One region of the Alteromonas sp. G4i35 genome, then DNA from elsewhere that is predicted to be linked to it. Evidence: riboswitches for the same ligand, from Rfam matches in the RefSeq annotation. Region 1 holds a riboswitch; the other holds the start of a gene.
What was found. Region 1 has a riboswitch for thiamine pyrophosphate ahead of ACFI6L_RS03585 (TonB-dependent receptor). Riboswitches for the same ligand answer to the same signal wherever they lie in the genome.
Positions count from the first base shown of each region.

Region 1 (4,217 bases):
TAGTACATTTTTACCCTGTCTGATTAGGCTTTCAATGAATATACCTAATAATGATGACTTGCCTCTGCCTCTTGGGGCAGTAATTAGCGCGTTTAGTTTATTAAGTGAGTGTGCTTGATATAAACGACTGTATGCCTGCTCTTGCTCTTCTGATTTAAATAGTGAGCCTCTATAGACGTTTGATGTTAAGCCTTCGCTAATACGGTACATAGCCGTATCTGGAAGCGTGGTTTTTTCTTCAGTGTGAAATGCCACGTAGTCGTTGTTACGCAGGTGCTTTATAAAGCGTTCGAGGTATCGACTTTGTGTAAGCGTAAACCCCTCCGACAGGAACGAGACCGAAATATTGTTGACCCATTCACTCAATGCAGGGCAAATAAGTATTAAACAACCACTGCGTTTAACGATCCCCGCCACTGCCATCACGTCGCCAGGTTTGAATGAATCGCGACAGTCTAATGTGGCAATGTCACATTCGCTCCCCAGTACTTGTTTGCGGTTCTTTCCCTTAAGTGTATCGCCAGCAAAATTCACAACGCTTATAGATGAAACTTCATCTACAAAGGCTTGAACGCTACGTATGGCAGCTTCACAAAAATCATCATTGCCAGATATTACAAGCATTCTCCGGTGAAGCGGGCAAGTCACGTTTGATAAGTGTGAAGCGTGAGAGCTTTTTTTGCAGCCATTTTCGCCGCTATTTTCAAAGTAGGGGGCTAATAGCCATTCGCGTAATTGAGTTAGCGCCATGAATCAGTTTTTTCGGTATAATCTAACGCTATAGTAGCGATTTATTATGAGGAATTCGAATGCGCTTTCTTTCTCGGCGTCTAGTTATGCCAAACGACCTTAATTACGCCAATTCTTTGTTCGGTGGCCGCGCGTTAGAATGGATAGACGAAGAAGCTGCAATTTGGGCTATTTGTCAGCTAGAAACTAATTGCTTGGTAACTAAGCATATTGGTGAAATTAGTTTCGAATCACCGGCTATGCAGGGTGATATCGTAGAGTTTGGTCTAGAAACTAAAGCTGTAGGCCGTACGTCTATTACCGTAAGCTGCTTGGTACGCAACAAAGCAACCAAGAAAACCATCTGTTTTGCAGACGATATCGTTTTCGTAAAGGTTGACCCTGATACGCGTCAACCAACCGCACACGGCAAAACGTTGGAAGGTTTAAAAGCACAAACTGACGATGAAGTACGTCGCCTAAATATGAATATTGACGCTGAATAGCCCTAAGCTTTCAACGCCTTATATCATATATAAAACCTTACGTTAGCTTAACGTCTTATCTGCTTGACGGCGTGTATCGAACTGGTAGACTCCGTCGCAGAAGTTGAGTTTGCTAGTTTTAGCAGCGCAACACTATACCAAGGGGTGTCCGTTTTCGGTCTGAGATCCACATTCGTGGGAACCCTTAAACCTGATCCGGATAATACCGGCGTAGGGATGGTTCACAATATAGCCTTATCACCTGCCGTTAGACCCGGATCTTTTTTCTTAAATAAGAATAAGAGATCCCATGTATAAAACACTTTTCACACTTTCACTGCTTGCTAGTTCCGTTGCGGCCTATGCGCAACAAACCAATGTAAGTAACACTTCAGATAGCACGCCATCAGATATTGAGCGCGTCATCGTATCTGGTGATTTTCGTCAAACTACACTCGACCAGTTAAGTGCTAGCGCGACCATTTTAGATCAAGAGCGTCTTCGCAGTAGACAGCCGAGCCATATCGACAGTGTGCTAAACAGTATTCCAAACGTAAACTTTGCAGCTGGTGCGTCTCGCGGCCGCTTCGTGCAAATTCGCGGTATTGGAGAGCGTAGTCAGTTCGCCGAGCCTATCAATCCTTCTGTAAGCTTTATCGTCGATGAATTTGATTTTTCAGGCCTTGCTGCGGCAGGTCTTATTTTTGATACTAAACAACTAGAGGTATATCGCGGACCTCAGGCTACCTTATACGGCACAGGTGCATTGGCCGGAGCGGTTAAACTCTCCAGTAATGACGTGGGTAGCGACGCCCCAGACTACGTTGAAGCCCGCATTGGGAACAAAGAGAGTTACCGTATTGAAGGCGCCACTGGTGATGATATCAACACGGATTGGGGCTATCGTGTTGCGCTGGTTCATAATCGCAGTGATGGCTTTGTAGAAAATACGTTCTTAAATAGAAGCGATACCGCGAATATCGATGAAACCGCACTGCGCTTTGCCGTTGAAGGCAGTGTAGATGAGCGAACCACACTAGCGCTTACTTATCGCTGGTACGATATCGATAACGGTTACGATGCATTCTCGCTAGACAATGACAACAAAACGCTGTCTGATGAACCTGGATTTGACGAACACCAAACCCACGCTGTTAGCGCGCGCTCTACAACCAATACAGCAGCGGGCGACTTTATTCTAATTGCCACCCATGCTTCTCACAATATTGCTTATGGATACGATGAAGACTGGACATTCACAGGGTTTCACCCGTGGGGTTATACGTCTTTTGACGCCTATTATCGCGATGTAGAAACACAGACCGGAGAGATGCGTTTCGTGTCATCTGACAGTGCCGCACTTTTTGATGGTATGACTGACTGGACAATAGGCGTATTTTATAAAAGCACGGAAGAAAAGCTGCTGCGTCAGTACACTTATTTGGATAGTGACTTTGCCAGTGAATACACGCCTACGACGACCGCTATATATGCTCAGACTGAAAGTCGTTTGAACGAAAATTTAGTACTTGTAGCAGGGTTAAGAGTCGAAAACTACGATTTTGATTACGCTGATAACAACCAGCTCACTCGCGCGTTCGACACCACCATGGTAGGCGGGAAAGTCGCGCTTCAGTATACACAGGGCGATCACTTCTATTACGGCAGTATTTCACGCGGATATAAAGGGGCAGGCTTTAACCCCGACAGCCGCGTGAATGACAATCAGCGATTCTTCGACGAAGAGTATAACTGGAACTACGAAGTAGGCGTTAAGGGCCCATTACTTACGCCTGACCTAATTGCTCGCGCTGCAATTTTCTATATGGATAGAAAAGATACTCAGGTGAGCGATTTTGACGTTATCACTCGTGATGACGGTACGGCAGGGTTCGTAGATATTATTGATAATGCTGATTTAGGAACAAACAAAGGAGCCGAGCTGGAGCTTAGCTGGATTGCTAGTGAAGCATGGCAGCTTGATGCAAGTGTTGGTTACCTAAGCGCTACCTTTGAAGGGTATACGCTTGCAGACGGTACTGAAGTGTCTGAGCAAAGACAGGCTCAATCACCTAAGTGGACAGCAAACCTGTATAGTGAGTACGCACTTACAGATAACATGCTTTGGCGTGTAGATGTAGATTACAAAAGCGAATACCGTTTTTCTGACGGCCATGATGTAACCTCGCCAAGTACTACGCTGGTTAATTCGGAGATTGTGGTGTTACACGGTGATTGGCAGACATCACTGTGGGTACAAAATGCCTTTGATCGTGAGTTTTACACCCGTGGATTCGGTGGTTTCAGCAACGACCCTCGCGATGAGTATGCCTTCGATGAGCCATATTACCAAATAGGTAACGGTCGTCAGTTTGGCGTTACTGTTAAGTACGCGTTTTAAAATAAAAGGAAACAGACATGCAAGTTATGGTTGAACTGTCGTTGTACCCATTGGTTAACGAATACATTCCACCTATTCAAGATTTCATTGATAGGTTAAATAGCTATAGTGATATTGCAGTTTCAACAAGCTCAACCAGCACGCAGGTTACAGGTGACTATGGCGTGGTTATGAAAGTACTTGGCGAAGAAATGCAAAGGACCCATGAAGAAGTGGGGCAGGCTATTTTCGTTGCTAAGTTTTTAAACTTTGATGCCATGCAATCTAGAAAATCATCTTAATGGCTAACTTTTTTTCTGAGTTTACCTCACAAATTGCCGCTACTTCGCTTTTAGAGTGGGTAGCGGTTGTCCTCGCTATTGCCTATGTGCTGTTAGCCGCAAAACAGAACAGCTGGTGTTGGCTGTGCGCTTTTGTGAGTACCGCAATTTACACCTGGCTATTTTGGCAGGTGACTTTGCCATTTCAGTCTGCGCTTAACTTCTTTTATATGATAATGGCGGGATACGGTTATCATCAGTGGTCGAAAGGGGCGGAAGATGGCGATGTTAAGCCAGTGCTTCATTGGCCGTTCTGGGCTCATTTGCTCATTGTGCCGAGTA
Region 1 covers NZ_JBHNZD010000004.1:145,979-150,195, forward strand. The annotation lists gene ACFI6L_RS03575 (tRNA(Met) cytidine acetyltransferase TmcA domain-containing protein) at 1-750, opposite strand, end outside; gene ACFI6L_RS03580 (acyl-CoA thioesterase) at 810-1,235, shown strand; TPP riboswitch at 1,366-1,469, shown strand; gene ACFI6L_RS03585 (TonB-dependent receptor) at 1,525-3,615, shown strand; gene ACFI6L_RS03590 (hypothetical protein) at 3,633-3,896, shown strand; gene pnuC (nicotinamide mononucleotide transporter family protein) at 3,896-4,217, shown strand, end outside.

Region 2 (4,217 bases), on a different contig from region 1:
GCTGCTAAAAAGAAATCGTCGGGAAATGGTCTACTGTGGTTTGTTGTAATCATCCTTTTCCTTATTGTGCTTGGTATGGCTGGCGCAGGTTACTGGTATTACATGCAGCAACAGTCGGCAAGCAAGGACTCTGAATCTGCACTTCAAACGACGACCTCTCAGCTAAACACTATTGAGCGTGAGCGCGCTGGTCTTGTTGCCTCTATCGACAAAGTAGCTCGCACCAACCAGACGTTAGAAAGCACGGTAGCCGAGTTAAAAGCGCAAAACGAAAAGCTGACGCTGCAAGCTGAATCGACGCTTGAACAACTAAACAATATGGAAGGTCGCCGCCCGGCAGACTGGCTCATTGCTGAAGCTGATTACTTAGTTCGCATGGCAGGCAGAAAGCTTTGGTTAGAAAACGACGTACGCACAGCAATTTTGCTGCTAGTTAACGCAGATAAACGCTTAAAGTCGTTGGCCGACCCATCGGTACTTCCGGTTCGCGCAAACCTTGCAGAAGATATTCAAACACTTCAACAGCTTAACCCTGTATCACAAAGTTCCGTAGCCCTTGCGCTTACAGGCATGATAGCGCAAATAGATAAGCTACCACTTGATACCTTTGAAAAACCACAAGACGCCAATGCAGAAGACACGATCTTATCGGAGTCAGCTGACGACTGGCAGGAGAACCTTGCAAAAGTGTGGCGTTCACTGGTGAACGATTTTCTTACCATAAAAACCATTGAAGGCCCGGTTGAACCAGTGCTTTCACTGGAAGCGCAGTTTTTAGCAAAAGAACAACTTCGTCTGCAGCTTATGCACGCGCAAACTGCCGCGCTTCAGGGCGATGCAGGACTTTACAGCCAGTCGCTTCAATACGCTCAAACGTTAATTATTGAAAAGTTCGACACAGAAAAAAGCCAAGTAACGGGCTTTGTAGATGCACTACAAAACCTCATTGCTACCGATGTATCGCGCCCAATACCTACAGAGCTAGCGTCACAAAAACCGCTAGAGCGTCTATTGGATAGCCGCGTTAAACAGGTGTTCGGACAAGGAGCAAGTGCACTATGAAATGGTTAGCTATTGCCCTTGCGGTATTAGCCGCATTCGTTGTTGCACTAATTGTTGGCCCGATGTTGTTAGGCGATAAGGGCTACGTACTCATATCACTGGGTAATACCGCTGTTGAAATGACGGTGATTAGCTTTTGTATTTTAGTGATAGGTGCCGTCATTGCCTGGTACGTACTATCTCGACTTGTATTGTGGGCGTTAAGCCTGATCACAGGTTCACATAAATGGTTCGGCACTTTGGGTGAGCGCAAACGTAAGCGTGCGTTTTACGACGGCTTACACGCAATGGCTGCAGGTGATTTTGATACGGCTCAAAAGGCGCTAAGCAAAACCACCAACGGCGATTTCGAAGGCGTTAACTATTTGGCGTCAGCGCAAATTGCTTTTGCCAATAACGATTTAGCCAAAGCCCGTTATTTCCTTGTTCAGGCAACTGATTTTCCAAAAGCAAAAGTATCCGCAACGGTCATGCACGCGCGTATTGATATGGCTGAAGAAAAATACGATGCGGCACTAGAGAAACTTAACGAGCTTGACGAGCAAGACCGTGAAAACAAGCAGGTTGTGCAGTTGAAAGCGCAAATTCTTGCCAAGTTAGGTAAGTGGCAAGTACTTCAGGAGAATTTGTCAGGCTGGCGTAAAGCATTGCCCAAAGCGGATTACACCGCATGGAGCCAGCGCATCGCCAAAGGTAAGTTTGCCGAAATTGCCAGCAAACAAGGCGCTGTCGAGCTTAAATCATATTGGGAAACCCTACCCCGCAAGCTTCGTCACGACGATGCTTACCGCGCGGCTTACATTCAACAGTTGCTTGACCAAGGTATGCATGCCGACGCACAGAATTTGCTAGTTGAATGGCAAAAACGTGGCCCGAATAGCGCCCTGTTTCCGCTGTTCACGCAGCTTAATATTCCTGATGCATCGCCATCACTACGACTGCTTGAAAGCTGGATAAAGCAAGACGAAGAAAACGTGTCGCTATACTCCACGCTAGGCCAAGTTGCATTTAACTCAGGCGATGATGTGTTGGCGGAAAAAGCGCTGCTTAAAGCCACTAAAATGAAGTCGCGCAAAGAAGACTTATTGCTGCTGTCTGCAATTAGCGAACGCAAGCACGACACAGCCACTGCACTTCAGCTTTACAAGGAAGGTCAGCAGCTAGCCAGCTAGATGAATATTCATTTAGCTTTCTGGTAGTACTTGTATTACCCGTAAAATTGAAGATATAGTAAAAAGGAATTCTCAATTCGGGTTGTTTCAACAACAACCCGAATTGACTTAAACAACTTGTCGGAGTGCTTCACTGGTAACCCAGTAAGCTGAGACCGCGAAAGTGGGATCCGTAGAACCTGATCAGGCTAATACCTGCGAAGGGAACAAGAAAATACAATGTGCACAATGTTAAACCGTGGTTTAGCGTTGTGAAGCGAAGTTGTTTTGCTGTTGATGATACAGACACACCCATTCCGGTGCTGCTCGTCACTCAAGGTAAACTGTTCAAGTTTATCGCCAAGTCAACATCAACGGTGTAAAGGGCTGCAATCACCAGAACCTTTACCAACAATCTCGCTAAAGTAACGGGATTGTTTCCCTCTACACTTCCACTTTGTATTCTCCTTCACTCCTGACAAGCATTTTTAGAACCTAAATTTACAAGGTAAAATGCTATGTCGAACAGACGCGAACAGCGCCAACAAGCACAACAATTCATTAATGAACTTGCGGGCGAAGCTTACCCAAATTCAACACGCCACTACGAGTGTGGCAGCCGTGACGATATTCGTGTGGCCATGCGCCTTATTCACCAACACGACAGTTTAGTGGGTGGTACTGAAAACAACCCTATTTTAGAACCGAATCCGCCCATTCCTGTGTACGACACCTCTGGCCCTTATGGCGACCCACAAGAAAACATAGATGTACACAAAGGTTTAAGCTCACTTCGCCAAAAGTGGATTGAAGAGCGTAGCGATACCCTTGAATTAGAGGGCGTTTCGTCAAGCTTTGCAAAAGAGCGAGAAAACGACATATTTACCGAAGATTTCCGCTTTATTCGCAGCCGCAAACCACTAAAAGCAAAAGCAGGCAAAAACGTAACCCAGCTTCACTACGCAAGACAGGGCATTATTACTCCTGAAATGGAATACATTGCCATTCGCGAGAATATGGGTCGCCAGGCCATTAAAGATGCCGAACTGACGCAGCAGCACAAAGGCGAACACTTTGGTGCGAATTTACCCGATACCATCACGCCTGAATTTGTACGCCAGGAAGTGGCCGCAGGCCGCGCCATTATTCCATGCAACATCAATCACCCCGAGTTGGAACCAATGATTATAGGGCGTAACTTTCTAGTAAAGATTAACGCAAACATTGGTAATTCAGCAGTCACCTCGTCTATTGAAGAAGAGGTAGAAAAGCTGGTGTGGTCAACGCGCTGGGGCGCCGATACCATCATGGATTTATCTACCGGCAGAAACATTCACGAAACCCGAGAGTGGCTGCTGCGAAACAGTCCTGTTCCTCTTGGCACCGTGCCCATCTATCAAGCGCTAGAAAAAGTAAACGGTGTAGCCGAAGATTTAACGTGGGAGATGTTTAAAGACACCCTAATTGAGCAAGCCGAACAAGGCGTAGACTACTTCACCATTCACGCTGGCGTGCTGCTTGAGTACGTACACCTTACCGCAAAGCGGGTAACCGGCATTGTATCGCGCGGCGGTTCGATAATGGCAAAGTGGTGCTTAAGCCACCACCAACAAAGCTTTCTGTATGAGCACTTTCATGATATTTGCGAAATTTGCGCTAAGTACGATGTGGCGCTGTCGCTAGGTGATGGCCTGCGCCCTGGTAGCGTAGCTGACGCTAACGACGACGCGCAATTCTCTGAGCTACGCACCCTTGGTGAGCTGACGAAAATTGCATGGGAGTACGATGTTCAGGTAATGATTGAAGGCCCGGGGCATGTGCCAATGCATATGATTAAAGCGAACATGGAAGAGCAGCTTAAGCACTGCCACGAAGCACCGTTTTATACCCTTGGCCCCCTCACCACCGATATCGCTCCTGGCTATGACCACTTCACTTCAGGTATAGGTGCCGCCATGATTGGTTGGTATGGCTGCGCAATGCTGTGCTATGTAACACCTAAAG
Region 2 covers NZ_JBHNZD010000010.1:67,661-71,877, reverse strand. The annotation lists gene ACFI6L_RS07975 (uroporphyrinogen-III C-methyltransferase) at 1-1,062, shown strand, start outside; gene ACFI6L_RS07970 (heme biosynthesis HemY N-terminal domain-containing protein) at 1,059-2,234, shown strand; TPP riboswitch at 2,346-2,457, shown strand; gene thiC (phosphomethylpyrimidine synthase ThiC) at 2,732-4,217, shown strand, end outside.
Region 2: another riboswitch for thiamine pyrophosphate. It lies ahead of thiC (phosphomethylpyrimidine synthase ThiC); the one in region 1 lies ahead of ACFI6L_RS03585 (TonB-dependent receptor).